DNA from 3 places in the Buttiauxella sp. AC142 genome. Region 1 is predicted to be linked to each of the others. Evidence: predicted binding sites of a transcription regulator. Region 1 holds the regulator's gene; each other region holds the start of a gene.
What was found. The regulator PhoB, encoded in region 1, activates phosphate uptake and scavenging genes when phosphate is short. The targets are predictions, from matches to a motif close to CTGTCATAAAACTGNCNNAT.

Region 1 (4,273 bases):
TTGGCATTGGCATTTAAGAACGCGGCAAACTGACCCTGGGATAGCATCATTGAGCGGGTGAAACGGTCGTAATCCAGACCGGTAAGTTTGGCCGTAACCTCAAGTTTGTCTTTCACTTTATCGGCAATAATCCTGCCACTTGCCACTTCTGCAAGCTCGACACGCGGGGCTTGTAGATTGCCGTTGGCCGCATTGCGCGCCCGGTTCTGGCTCCAGAAGGCACGATAGGCAACTCCTTTTACTTCAAATTCCACTTCCGCCAGGCATTCGGCGGTATCGCGCGTCATGAGATCATTTTGCGATTGCGTGACGGTATTGAGGCGCGGTGTCTGGTGGTAAAGCGCGAGACAAATCGCATCGAGCAGCGTGGTTTTCCCTGCTCCTGTTGGCCCGGTTATGGCAAACAAACCGTTGCTGGCGAACGGTTCGCGGGTGAAATCGACTTTCCATTCCCCTTTCAGGGAGTTGAGATTTTTTAGGCGCAGGCTAAGGATTTTCATGCTTCTTCCTCCACGTCATGCAGGCTCGCCACCGTTTGGGCAAATAGCGTTCGCAAACGTTGCGCTCGTTCTTCGGAGGTGTCTTCCTGAACCAGGCGGCGCTCAAAAACCTCTTCAACCGTCAGTTCACTCAGCGTTTCTTTATGTTGCTGGGCGATAACGCGCTCGCGCTGTTCGCGGCTGCGGCGCAGCAACACCACTTCGACGGGGAGCGTTTCGGTTAATTGCTGAATATGGCGTTGCATATCATGCAGATATTCTTCGGTAGCGATTTCAATATCCAGCCAAACTTTGGGTTCTGCTGGTGCATCGCACCACTGCGCGAGTTGCTGTTCGATTTCACTCAGAGAACCTTTGATGACCGCTAAAGGCTGGCTGACAGGCACCGTCAGCGGAGTCACTTCATGAAGCACGCCTTCGGCAAACTCAACCAGATAAACACTTTTGTTCTTGCCCGTTTCGTCAAAACTTAACGGGATGGGCGAGCCGCTATAGCGAATATGTTCAGTGCCACCAATGAGTTGGGCGCGATGGATATGGCCGAGTGCGATGTAGTCGGCAGCAGGGAAATGCTGCGCCGGGAAAGCATCCAGCGTGCCGATGTAAATATCGCGCACCGCATCGCTTTTGGTTACACCCACGGTGGTTAAATGGCCGGTAGCGATAATCGGCAGCTTCGCATCAGCGCGTAATTCGCAGGCGGCGGTGTAACACTGCTGGTAATGTTCGCTGATGGCTTCCATCAACGAACGCTGCTTTTCGTGGCCGGAAAGTCCCGCCTGGCTGTTTTGAATATCCCGGGGGCGCAGGAACGGAATCGGACAAAGAATGGCACCCGGTTCGCCCGATTTAGTGTTGAGTACGATAGCTTGCTGGCTGGCATCATGCCGCGCACTGGCGATGACATAAGTATTCAGGCACGCCATTAATTCACGAGATTCATTCAGCGTGGCAACGGAATCGTGGTTTCCCGCCAGCACCACAAGGGAGCAGCCGGTTTGCTGCAGTTGCACCACAAAACGGTTATACAATTCGCGCGCGTAACTCGGCGGCGAGCCGGTATCAAAAATATCGCCTGCGACAATTATCGCATCCACATCATGCTCGACTGCGGCTTGCAGCAACCATTCAAGAAACGCCTGGTGCTCTGGCCCACGGCTTTTGGTATAAAAATTTTGACCAAGATGCCAGTCTGATGTGTGAATAATGCGCATTGGTTGTCCCTTGGCATAAAAAAGCGTGGCGGGATTATAAAGCGGATGAGCAAGAACGACACAATTGAGTGTCATAATTCATTGTGATGAGTCGCCAGGCATTTATGTTTTTCATAAATCTGTCATAAATCTGACGCATAATGGCACCGCATTGAAACAACAATAATTATTCCTTGAGCAGGGCGAATCATGGCGAAGCGTATTTTAGTCGTAGAAGATGAAGCTCCAATCCGTGAAATGGTGAGCTTTGTGCTCGAACAAAACGGTTTTCATCCTGTAGAAGCGGAAGATTATGACAGTGCAGTGAATCTGCTTATCGAACCCTTTCCGGATTTAATTTTACTGGACTGGATGTTACCGGGTGGTTCAGGTATTCAATTCATTAAGCATCTGAAACGTGAAGCATTAACACGTGAAATCCCTGTCATGATGCTGACGGCGCGTGGCGAAGAAGAAGACCGCGTGCGAGGGCTTGAAGTTGGAGCCGATGACTATATTACCAAACCGTTTTCCCCGAAGGAGCTGGTGGCACGCATTAAAGCTGTGATGCGCCGCATCTCTCCGATGGCGGTGGAAGAGGTGATTGAGATGCACGGACTGAGCCTTGATCCGTCATCGCACCGCGTCATGACTGGTGAGAACCCGTTGGATATGGGGCCAACAGAATTTAAATTATTACACTTCTTTATGACACACCCGGAACGGGTGTATAGCCGTGAGCAACTGCTTAATCATGTATGGGGCACCAATGTTTATGTCGAAGACCGAACGGTGGACGTACATATTCGGCGGTTACGCAAAGCGCTTGAACATAGTGGACATGACAGAATGGTACAAACAGTACGCGGTACGGGTTATCGGTTCTCAACCCGCTTTTAATTCCTTGTCAGGAGAATGACGCGTGCTGGAAAGGTTATCATGGAAAAGGTTAGTGATGGAGCTGGTGCTCTGTTGCATACCCGCCGCCATCTTAGGTCTTATTTTCGGCCATTTACCGTGGTTTTTATTACTGGCAGTTACCGGACTGCTGGTTTGGCATTTCTGGAATTTACTGCGTTTATCGTGGTGGCTGTGGGTGGATCGCAGTATGACGCCGCCGCCAGGCCGCGGGAGTTGGGATCCCCTGTTGTACGGTCTTCATCAGATGCAGTTGCGTAACAAAAAGCGCCGCAAAGAGTTAGGTAATCTGATTAAGCGTTTTCGTAGCGGAGCCGAATCGCTGCCCGATGCGGTAGTTCTGACCACGGAAGAAGGGACGATTTTTTGGTGTAACGGTCTGGCGCAACAATTGCTGGGGTTACGCTGGCCGGACGATAACGGGCAGAACATCCTTAACTTATTGCGCTACCCGGAATTTACTCGCTATCTGTCGCAAAAAGAGTTTTCACGTCCGTTAACTTTGGTACTCAATACGGGACGCCATCTGGAGTTCCGTGTGATGCCCTACAGCGATGAGCAGTGGCTGCTGGTGGCTCGCGATGTGACTCAGATGCACCAGCTCGAAGGGGCGCGACGTAATTTCTTTGCTAACGTCAGCCACGAACTGCGAACGCCGCTCACGGTGCTGCAAGGTTATCTGGAGATGATGCAGGACCAGACGCTTGAAGGGCCGCTGCGTGAGAAAGCATTAGGCACGATGCGCGAGCAAACTTCGCGCATGGAAGGGTTGGTTAAGCAGCTTCTGACGCTTTCAAAAATAGAAGCCGCTCCGGCCATGGTGCTCAATGAAAAGATTGATGTGCCGCTGATGCTGCGTGTTGTAGAGCGTGAGGCGCAAACTCTCAGCCATGAACGGCAGACGATACAATTTGATATCGACCCCACGCTGAAAGTCTTTGGCAATGACGAGCAACTCAGGAGTGCGATTTCCAATCTTGTTTATAACTCGGTCAACCATACGCCAGAAGGCACGCATATTACGGTGAGCTGGAAACGCGTGGCGGGTGGGGCAAGTTTTAGCGTGACTGATAATGGTCCGGGGATTTCAGCAGAACACCTTCCGCGCCTGACGGAGCGTTTTTACCGCGTCGACAAAGCGCGTTCGCGTCAGACGGGCGGCAGCGGGCTTGGGCTGGCGATAGTCAAACACGCTTTAAGTCACCATGACGCACGCCTGAATATTGAAAGCCAGCCGGGCAAAGGTTCGACGTTTTCCTTTGTTTTGCCCGAGCGTTTAATCGTTAGCGAGAAATAGACTGATAATCAGTTTTCGTCGCCTGGATAAGCGAAGCGTCATCCGACATTAGCGCAATAAGTGTCAAAATAACTTTCCACAGGCCAGTTTTCTGGCCTGTGTTTTTTTTGCCCACATGTTAATAAAAAATCCTCGATTGTTTATAATTTAACCACACAAAAGACCATAATCTTTTCTTATGATTAATCAGATTCACTAAATATGTTGTTAATTAAAGGATATCAATCTGGTTTCTGGATCCGTTCTTGCCTTCAAACGCTATAAGCGTTTTAATTGCCGCCCTGTGATTGGCAGACCGACTGGATATGAGTGGTAATTCAAACAACTATTCTTCTCCACCGATCCCGGAAAGGATTTTCCGCTGT
Region 2 (4,273 bases), 670 kb from region 1:
ACCTGCGAAGAAGCTATCGACTTCTACAAGCAAGCCGTTGGTGCTGAGTTACTGTTTAAAATGACTTTTGGCGAAATGCCGAAGGATGAAGCAAGCGACACCGCCGAGGGTTGCGGCAGCGGATTTAACTGGCCTGACGATAAAATCATGCATGCCAATGTACGTATTAGCGGCGGCGAAGTGATGATGAGTGACGGCAATATGTGCGCCGATAAAGTGAAACACACGGGTTACGCGCTGAGTCTTACCAGCAAAGATGTCGACGAAGGCAAACGCTGGTTTGATAATCTCTCCGTCGGAGGCGATATCACCATGCCGTACGGAGAAACCTTCTGGGCAAAAGGCTTTGGCATGTTGACCGATAAATACGGTATTCCGTGGATGGTGAATGTCGAAAAACCGATGTAACCGGTTCGACCTGATGCCAAACGTAGGTCGGATAAGCGCAGCGTCATCCGACAAATCTGACGAAAGGGTGGATGACGCTAGCGGTACAAACCGGGCACATGGGTAACACTTTTTACCGCGCAATCGCCCAATTAATGGGGATCACGTTTGCCGCATGCTGGTAATCCAGCAATGGGTGCGGAACATAAGGCCCGGTCTGCCACTCCCCGCTTACCGCCGACTGTTGTAGCAACGATTTTCCCCCATTAATCCGCTCGATAACCGACTGATGCACCATCATTGACGAGCTAACGGGGGCAGGAAGCTGGCGCGGCATAATGCGCAAATAGCGCGTTGGCGGATACCATTCGCAGTGCATCGGACCAAGCGCATCAGACACCACTTCGCCCCGCGCCAAATGAATACCCAAATCATCGAGCGCATCGTGCATCCACAAATACGCGCCATTAGACAAACAGCGATCTTCATCAGTGCCGCTGTAATAACCGCCCACATCATGATGAATCCCCGGAAACATCACCTGCAAAATACGGTCACGGTTGTCCCACAGCACCGGGGTTAAATCGACGCGCTGTTCATCTATTGCAATCGCCTGTAGCCCGTATTTGACCCGCGAATGCAGCTCTGTACTGTGAAAGCGAAAAATATCGTAACGTTTGTCGTTGAAATATTTAGGAATGCCCATCTGCCCGACGGTTTCCCAGACCGCAACCGCTTCAATGGAAGCCGGGCGCGTAATACAAGTGGGATCAACGCTGTCACAGAAAAACCCAGGAAGCTCACGCAATACGCTGCCCAAAATACTCGGGCTCATATCCGGTGCATGAGCCAGATATTGCGCCCAGATGGACGAACCAAAACGCCAGGCCTCTTCTTTATTGCGCACGTTTAAATGCAGCCTGTCGCGGTTGAGTAAGCCGCGATCGACGATCATTTCTGCCAGCATTCGCGCGGTATAAGCCCCGTGGCTAAATCCGACAATATAAATCCGGTCGCCAGGCTGCCAGTGGCGGCTAATAAACGTATAGCCGCGAATAATCGGGATGATCAGGCTCGCGCCAAATGCGCCGCCCAGGCTTTTTACCAGGCCGTTATGCGGATCGCCCATGCCATGAATATATTTGGCCACTTGCAGCACATTGCCGCTGTTATCGGTAAGCGTCTTTTCTTGTTCATTTGCCAGCAGCAAACTTTGCTGGTCTACAGCACCTTTTAAATCAACGAATAACTGATAAACATTACTTGCCGCGGCTTCGTCATCCGCTTGTTCTTCAACACCAGGAGCGCTCCATGTGCCATCGGCACAAAAAATAATATTTTTGCTCATTGCTGAATTCCCAAGGCCAGAGGGTATCTGTAAGCAAAGCCAAAAACGAGACGCTAAACAATACGACAAATAGTTGATTAGCCTGATGACTTCCAGGCTGAGACTCACTCTTCATCATATGTACACTTATCCTTAACAAAATCGTCACATTTCATCGGCACCATGAGGCAACTTTTTAAGGAGCCGTGTGATGCAAACTATTATTCGCGTCAACAAACTGAGCAAAACCTTCAACCAGCATCAGGCATTAAATGCTGTTGATTTGGAAGTTAATGAAGGTGAGATGGTCGCTTTGCTGGGGCCGTCTGGTTCAGGAAAATCCACTCTCTTACGTCACCTAAGCGGCCTGATTACTTCTGATAAATCAGCCGATTGTCATGTTGAATTGCTTGGCCACACCGTCCAAAAAGCAGGCCGCCTGGCAAGCGATATCCGCAAGAGTCGTGCTCACACCGGCTACATCTTCCAGCAGTTCAACCTGGTGAATCGCCTGACGGTACTCGAAAACGTGCTGATTGGCGCGCTCGGTGCCACGCCGTTCTGGCGTACCTGTTTTAACTGGTTTACCCGCGAACAAAAGCAACGTGCGTTGCAGGCGCTGACCCGCGTCGGCATGGCGCAATTTGCGTATCAACGCGTCTCCACCCTGTCCGGTGGGCAACAGCAGCGCGTGGCGATTGCCCGGGCGCTGATGCAGCAGGCGAAAGTGATTCTGGCCGATGAGCCGATTGCCTCACTCGATCCGGAATCCGCACGCATCGTGATGGAAACGCTGCACGACATTAACCGTCTGGACGGCATCACCGTAGTCGTGACGCTGCATCAGGTGGATTACGCCCTGCGCTATTGCGAACGCATTGTCGCCCTGCGCCAGGGTCATGTTTTTTACGACGGAAGCAGCTCGGCGTTCGACAACGAACGGCTGGGAAATCTTTACCGCAGCATAAATCGCGTTGATGCGGTTGCTGCTTAACCACTTTGCTATCTACTTCAAGGAATAGTCAGCCATGAGCTACAAAGCCGTAAAAGCACTCGCCTTTACCAGCCTCCTGAGCGTTAGCGCCCTGTTCAACGCAGCCCATGCGGATGAGCAAGAAAAGTCCCTGAACTTCGGCATTATCTCCACCGAATCCCAGCAAAACCTGAAACCGCAGTGGGACCCGTTCCTGAAGGATATGGAGAAGAAACTGGGCGTGAAAGTGAATGCTTTCTTCGCGCCGGACTACGCCGGGATCATTCAGGGTATGCGTTTTAACAAAGTGGATATCGCCTGGTACGGCAACCTTTCGGCCATGGAAGCGGTGGATCGCGCCAACGGCCAGGTGTTTGCTCAGACGGTCGCGGCAGATGGATCGCCGGGTTACTGGAGCGTGTTGATCGTTAACAAAGACAGCCCAATCAATAATCTGCAGGACATGTTAGCGAAACGCAAAGAGCTGACTTTTGGCAACGGCGACCCGAACTCAACCTCGGGTTATCTGGTCCCTGGATACTACGTTTTCGCCAAAAACAACGCGGCACCGAACGAATTCAAACGCTCAGTGAATGCCAACCACGAAACCAACGCGCTGGCGGTGGCGAACAAACAGGTGGATGTGGCGACCAACAACACTGAAAACCTTGATCGTTTGAAGCAAACCGCCCCTGAGAAATTCAAAGATCTGAAAGTCATCTGGAAATCTCCGTTGATCCCAGGCGATCCGATCGTGTGGCGTAAAAACCTCTCCGAAGCCACCAAAGACAAAATCTATGACTTCTTCATGACTTACGGCAAAACGCCGGAAGAAGCTGCGGTGCTCAAAGGCCTGACCTGGGCGCCGTTCCGCCCATCCAGCGACCTGCAACTGGTGCCGATTCGCCAGCTCGCCCTGTTTAAACAGATGCAAGGTGTGAAGGACAACAAAGGGTTAGCCGAGCCGGAAAAAACCACCAAAGTCACTGCCCTGCAAAACCAGCTTAGTGACCTGGATCGTTTGACCGCCGCGCTTTCTGCGATGAGCAACGTGAATAAAGCGGTTCAGTAAATTGTTGGTGGATGACGCTTCGCTTATCCCCCCTACGGCCCAGAGCTTGTAGGTCGGGTAAGCGCAGCGTCACCCGACAGTGTTAAGCAAAACCCAAACACGGAGCACCCCATGCAACAAACCATTCAGGTCGCCGCACCAAAACGTAGCTGGTTCTCGCTACTGAGCTGGGCGATTTTGTTAGCGGTCCTCGTTGCGTCCTGGCAAGGCGCGGAAATGGCTCCGCTGACTCTGTTCCGCGATGCGGGCAACATGGCGACCTTCGCCGCCGATTTCTTCCCGCCTGATTTCAGCCAGTGGCAACAATACCTCGGTGAAATGGGCGTCACGCTACAAATCGCCGTCTGGGGCACAGCGCTGTCCATCGTGCTTTCCATTCCCTGCGGCCTGATGTGCGCCGACAATTTAGTGCCATGGTGGATTTACCAGCCGATGCGCCGCCTGATGGACGCCTGCCGCGCCATCAACGAAATGGTGTTCGCCATGCTGTTCGTGGTCGCCGTCGGTCTTGGTC
Region 3 (4,273 bases), 3.8 Mb from region 1:
CACTCTCTCGCGCCTTTAGTCATTTTACCTGCAACCGCGTGCGGGTTATTAGCGACTGCAGTGCTTAATATTAATAATTTGCGCGATATCGACAGCGACCGGGAAAACGGTAAAAACACGCTGGCGGTGCGTCTGGGGCCAGTGCAGGCTCGTCGTTATCACGCCTGCCTGCTGATGGGCGCTCTGGTCTGCCTGGCCGTGTTTAATCTGGTGTGGCTACAAAGTCTGTGGGGTTGGCTGTTTGTGCTGGCAGCACCGCTTCTGATTAAGCAAACCCTGTTTGTGCTGCGCGAAAGGGATCCGCTCGCGATGCGTCCCATGCTCGAGCGCACGGTAAAAGCCGCGTTACTGACTAACCTATTGTTTGCGATAGGAGTTGTGCTCAGTACGGTGTCGTTTTAGCTGACAAATATCAATTAACAATTGATGATTTTGCCAACAGTTAACATTAAGCGATATACTGACAACTCGTGCAGCAACAGAATCTTAATCCTATGAAATATGATACTTCCGAGCTTTGCGACATCTACCAGGAAGATGTCAACGTCGTTGAACCGCTGTTTTCCAATTTCGGTGGGCGGTCGTCCTTTGGCGGGCAAATCATCACGGTGAAATGTTTCGAGGACAACGGATTGTTGTATGATCTGCTCGAACAAAATGGCCGTGGCCGAGTGCTGGTGATTGATGGCGGTGGCTCAGTTCGCCGCGCGTTGATTGACGCAGAACTTGCCCGTCTGGCGACTCAAAACGAGTGGGAAGGCATTGTGGTATACGGTGCCGTGCGCCAGGTCGATGACCTGGAAGAACTGGATATTGGTATTCAGGCAATTGCCGCCATTCCTGTTGGCTCTGCGGGTGTTGGCGTTGGCGAAAGTGACGTGCGCGTTAACTTTGGCGGCGTGACATTCTTCTCCGGCGACCATCTGTATGCGGATAACACCGGCATTATCCTTTCCGAAGATCCCCTCGATATTGAGTAACAAAATCGAATAACAAAACGGGCGCCCTGGGGCGCCCGTTTTTATTGAAGCTGTGGTCTTACACTTCTTCCATTTTACCCAGCAGGGCGTGCAGACGATCCTGCCAGACGTGCTGTTGCTCTTTCAGAGAATTGTTTTCGCGTACTAATTCTTCATGATTGCTCTGAGATTGCTGAACTTGCTGAGACAGATTGTTGTTCGTCTCTTTCAGTTCTTCGATTTCCATTTGCAGCAGGGTAATGGTATCAATCGCCTGCTGTACTTTTGCTTCCAGTTTCTCAAACACTTCAAATGACATTTCGAACCTCTCCTGAATTGCAAGGCGTTGATGGATGTCTATACCCGTTAGCATTCGAGTTGCAGGTAGGCGGCCAGGGAGCTTATCCCGAATCACTTACTTCAGTAAGTGATTCGGGTAAGTGAGCGCAGCCAACGTCCCTGCAGCTTGAAGGATGATGGGTATAAATCCCCGTTCCGGATATTCCCCGAAGACACCTTATGAATATATGCGCACCACGCAGCGTGTCTCGATTGTAAGTAGCGTGAGTACCCGTGTCCAGCGAGTTCAAGCGCTCTTTGCGTAACATAACGTTTTTCGGCATATACCGAACGACAGGGCGACTTAAAATCACTATTTGTTAATGCGCTGAAGATTAACGTGCGCGTTTGCGTTGTCTTTTTTGGGTGATAATGCGCACATAATGACGCGAAATCGCTCATTTTTATGACGAGCCACACAATTTTAAGGTTCGATATTTCTCGTTTATGTTCGTTAACGATAAATTAACACTACGCCTACATGGCACCTGCGCGGCAGGGAGTGCCCGAACAAACAATAATCATTAATTTTGCCTTCAGGACCCTATTATGAGTCAGACAGCTCCATCAACCTTGAAAGGTCAGTGCATCGCCGAGTTCATGGGTACAGCATTGTTGATTTTCTTTGGTGTCGGATGCGTTGCCGCCTTAAAAGTGGCAGGCGCAAGCTTCGGGCAATGGGAAATTAGTATCATCTGGGGGCTGGGGGTAGCGATGGCTATCTACCTGACCGCAGGGGTATCCGGTGCGCACCTCAACCCGGCAGTCACCATCGCATTGTGCCTGTTCGCCTGCTTCGATAAACGCAAAGTGGTTCCGTTTATTGTTTCACAAGTCGCAGGTGCGTTCTGCGCCGCAGCTTTGGTGTATGGCCTGTATTACAATTTATTCCTCGATTACGAACAGACGCATCATATGGTGCGCGGCAGCGTAGAAAGCCTGGATTTGGCCGGTATCTTCTCAACCTATCCTAATCCACACATCAATTTGATTCAGGCGTTTGCTGTAGAGATGGTGATTACCGCCATTTTGATGGGCGTTATCCTGGCTCTGACTGATGATGGCAACGGCATTCCACGTGGCCCATTAGCACCGTTGCTGATTGGCTTGCTGATTGCGGTTATCGGCGCATCAATGGGACCGCTCACCGGCTTTGCTATGAACCCTGCGCGTGACTTCGGTCCGAAACTGTTTGCATGGCTCGCGGGCTGGGGTGAGGTTGCCTTTACGGGTGGACGCGATATTCCTTACTTCCTGGTGCCAGTATTTGGCCCAATAGTAGGCGCAGCACTTGGCGCATTTGGCTACCGTAAGTTGATTGGCCACCATTTACCTTGCGATGTATGTGTTGAAGATAAAGAGAAATCCAGCACCTCCACGCAACAAAATGCTTCTTTGTAAGACTGACTTCAGGACAAGATTATGACTCACGAAAAAAAATATATCGTCGCACTTGATCAGGGTACCACCAGCTCCCGCGCCGTCGTCCTGGATCACGATGCCAACGTAGTCAGCGTTTCGCAGCGCGAATTCCAGCAAATCTACCCAAAAGCAGGATGGGTAGAACACGACCCAATGGAGATTTGGGCAACACAAAGTTCCACACTTGTCGAAGTGTTGGCGAAAGCTGATATCAACTCAGACCAAATTGCCGCCATTGGTATCACCAACCAACGTGAAACCGCGATTGTCTGGGAAAAAGAGACGGGCAAACCGATTTATAACGCCATCGTCTGGCAGTGCCGTCGTACCGCAGAAATCTGCGAACAGCTCAAACGCGACGGACTGGAAGAGTACATCAAATCAGCAACCGGCCTAGTGGTTGACCCGTATTTCTCCGGCACCAAAGTGAAGTGGATTCTGGACCATGTGGAGGGTTCGCGTGAGCGTGCTCGCCGTGGCGAATTGCTGTTTGGTACGGTCGATACCTGGCTTATCTGGAAAATGACTCAAGGGCGCGTGCACGTCACCGACTACACCAACGCCTCCCGTACCATGTTGTTTAACATCCACGATCTCACCTGGGATGACCGCATGCTCGAAGCGCTGGATATCCCACGCGAGATGCTGCCAGAAGTGCGTAAATCTTCAGAAGTTTATGGTCAGACTAACATCGGTGGTAAAGGCGGTACGCGTATTCCTATCGCCGGGATTGCTGGCGACCAGCAAGCCGCTCTGTTTGGTCAGTTGTGCGTCAAAGAAGGGATGGCGAAAAACACCTACGGCACCGGCTGCTTCATGTTGATGAACACCGGTACTCAGGCGGTTAAATCTACTCACGGCTTGTTGACGACAATTGCTTGCGGCCCACGTGGTGAAGTGAATTATGCGCTGGAAGGTGCCGTATTCATGGGTGGTGCTTCTATTCAGTGGCTGCGCGATGAAATGAAACTTATCAGCGACGCGACGGATTCCGAGTACTTTGCAACGAAAGTGAAAGACACCAACGGTGTATATGTCGTCCCTGCGTTTACTGGCCTCGGCGCACCTTACTGGGACCCATATGCCCGTGGCGCCATCTTCGGCCTGACGCGTGGCGTGAACGCCAACCACATTATCCGCGCCACGCTTGAGTCCATCGCTTATCAAACGCGCGACGTGCTGGAAGCGATGCAGGCTGACGCGAATATCCGTCTTCACGCTCTGCGTGTAGATGGTGGTGCGGTGGCGAACAACTTCCTGATGCAATTCCAGGCGGACATTTTAGGTACGCGTGTAGAACGCCCTGAAGTCCGCGAAGTCACAGCTTTGGGCGCGGCATATCTGGCGGGTCTGGCCGTTGGTTTCTGGCAGAACCTGGACGAAGTTAGCGAGAAAGCGGTTATCGAAAAAGAGTTCCGTCCAGGTATCGAAACCACCGAACGCAACTACCGTTACGCTGGCTGGAAAAAAGCCGTGAAACGCGCGCTGGCCTGGGAAGATCACGAAGAAAGTTAATTGCCCTCCCCCTAACCCTCTCCCCCAGGGAGAGGGGA

Region 2: the regulator PhoB is predicted to act here: its motif matches at 1,866-1,885, upstream of phnC (phosphonate ABC transporter ATP-binding protein).
Region 3: the regulator PhoB is predicted to act here: its motif matches at 1,692-1,711, upstream of AC0IWZ_RS21740 (MIP/aquaporin family protein).

The regions. Positions count from the first base shown of each region.
Region 1 covers NZ_CEEDCH010000001.1:812,214-816,486, forward strand. The annotation lists gene sbcC (exonuclease subunit SbcC) at 1-500, opposite strand, end outside; gene sbcD (exonuclease subunit SbcD) at 497-1,714, opposite strand; gene phoB (phosphate response regulator transcription factor PhoB) at 1,904-2,593, shown strand; gene phoR (phosphate regulon sensor histidine kinase PhoR) at 2,616-3,908, shown strand.
Region 2 covers NZ_CEEDCH010000001.1:140,282-144,554, reverse strand. The annotation lists gene yjdN (VOC family metalloprotein YjdN) at 1-408, shown strand, start outside; gene AC0IWZ_RS00580 (phospholipase effector Tle1 domain-containing protein) at 521-1,735, opposite strand; gene phnC (phosphonate ABC transporter ATP-binding protein) at 1,926-2,708, shown strand; gene phnD (phosphonate ABC transporter substrate-binding protein) at 2,743-3,759, shown strand; gene phnE (phosphonate ABC transporter, permease protein PhnE) at 3,871-4,273, shown strand, end outside.
Region 3 covers NZ_CEEDCH010000001.1:4,654,788-4,659,060, reverse strand. The annotation lists gene menA (1,4-dihydroxy-2-naphthoate polyprenyltransferase) at 1-402, shown strand, start outside; gene rraA (ribonuclease E activity regulator RraA) at 495-980, shown strand; gene zapB (septal ring assembly protein ZapB) at 1,039-1,278, opposite strand; gene AC0IWZ_RS21740 (MIP/aquaporin family protein) at 1,848-2,699, shown strand; gene glpK (glycerol kinase GlpK) at 2,721-4,235, shown strand.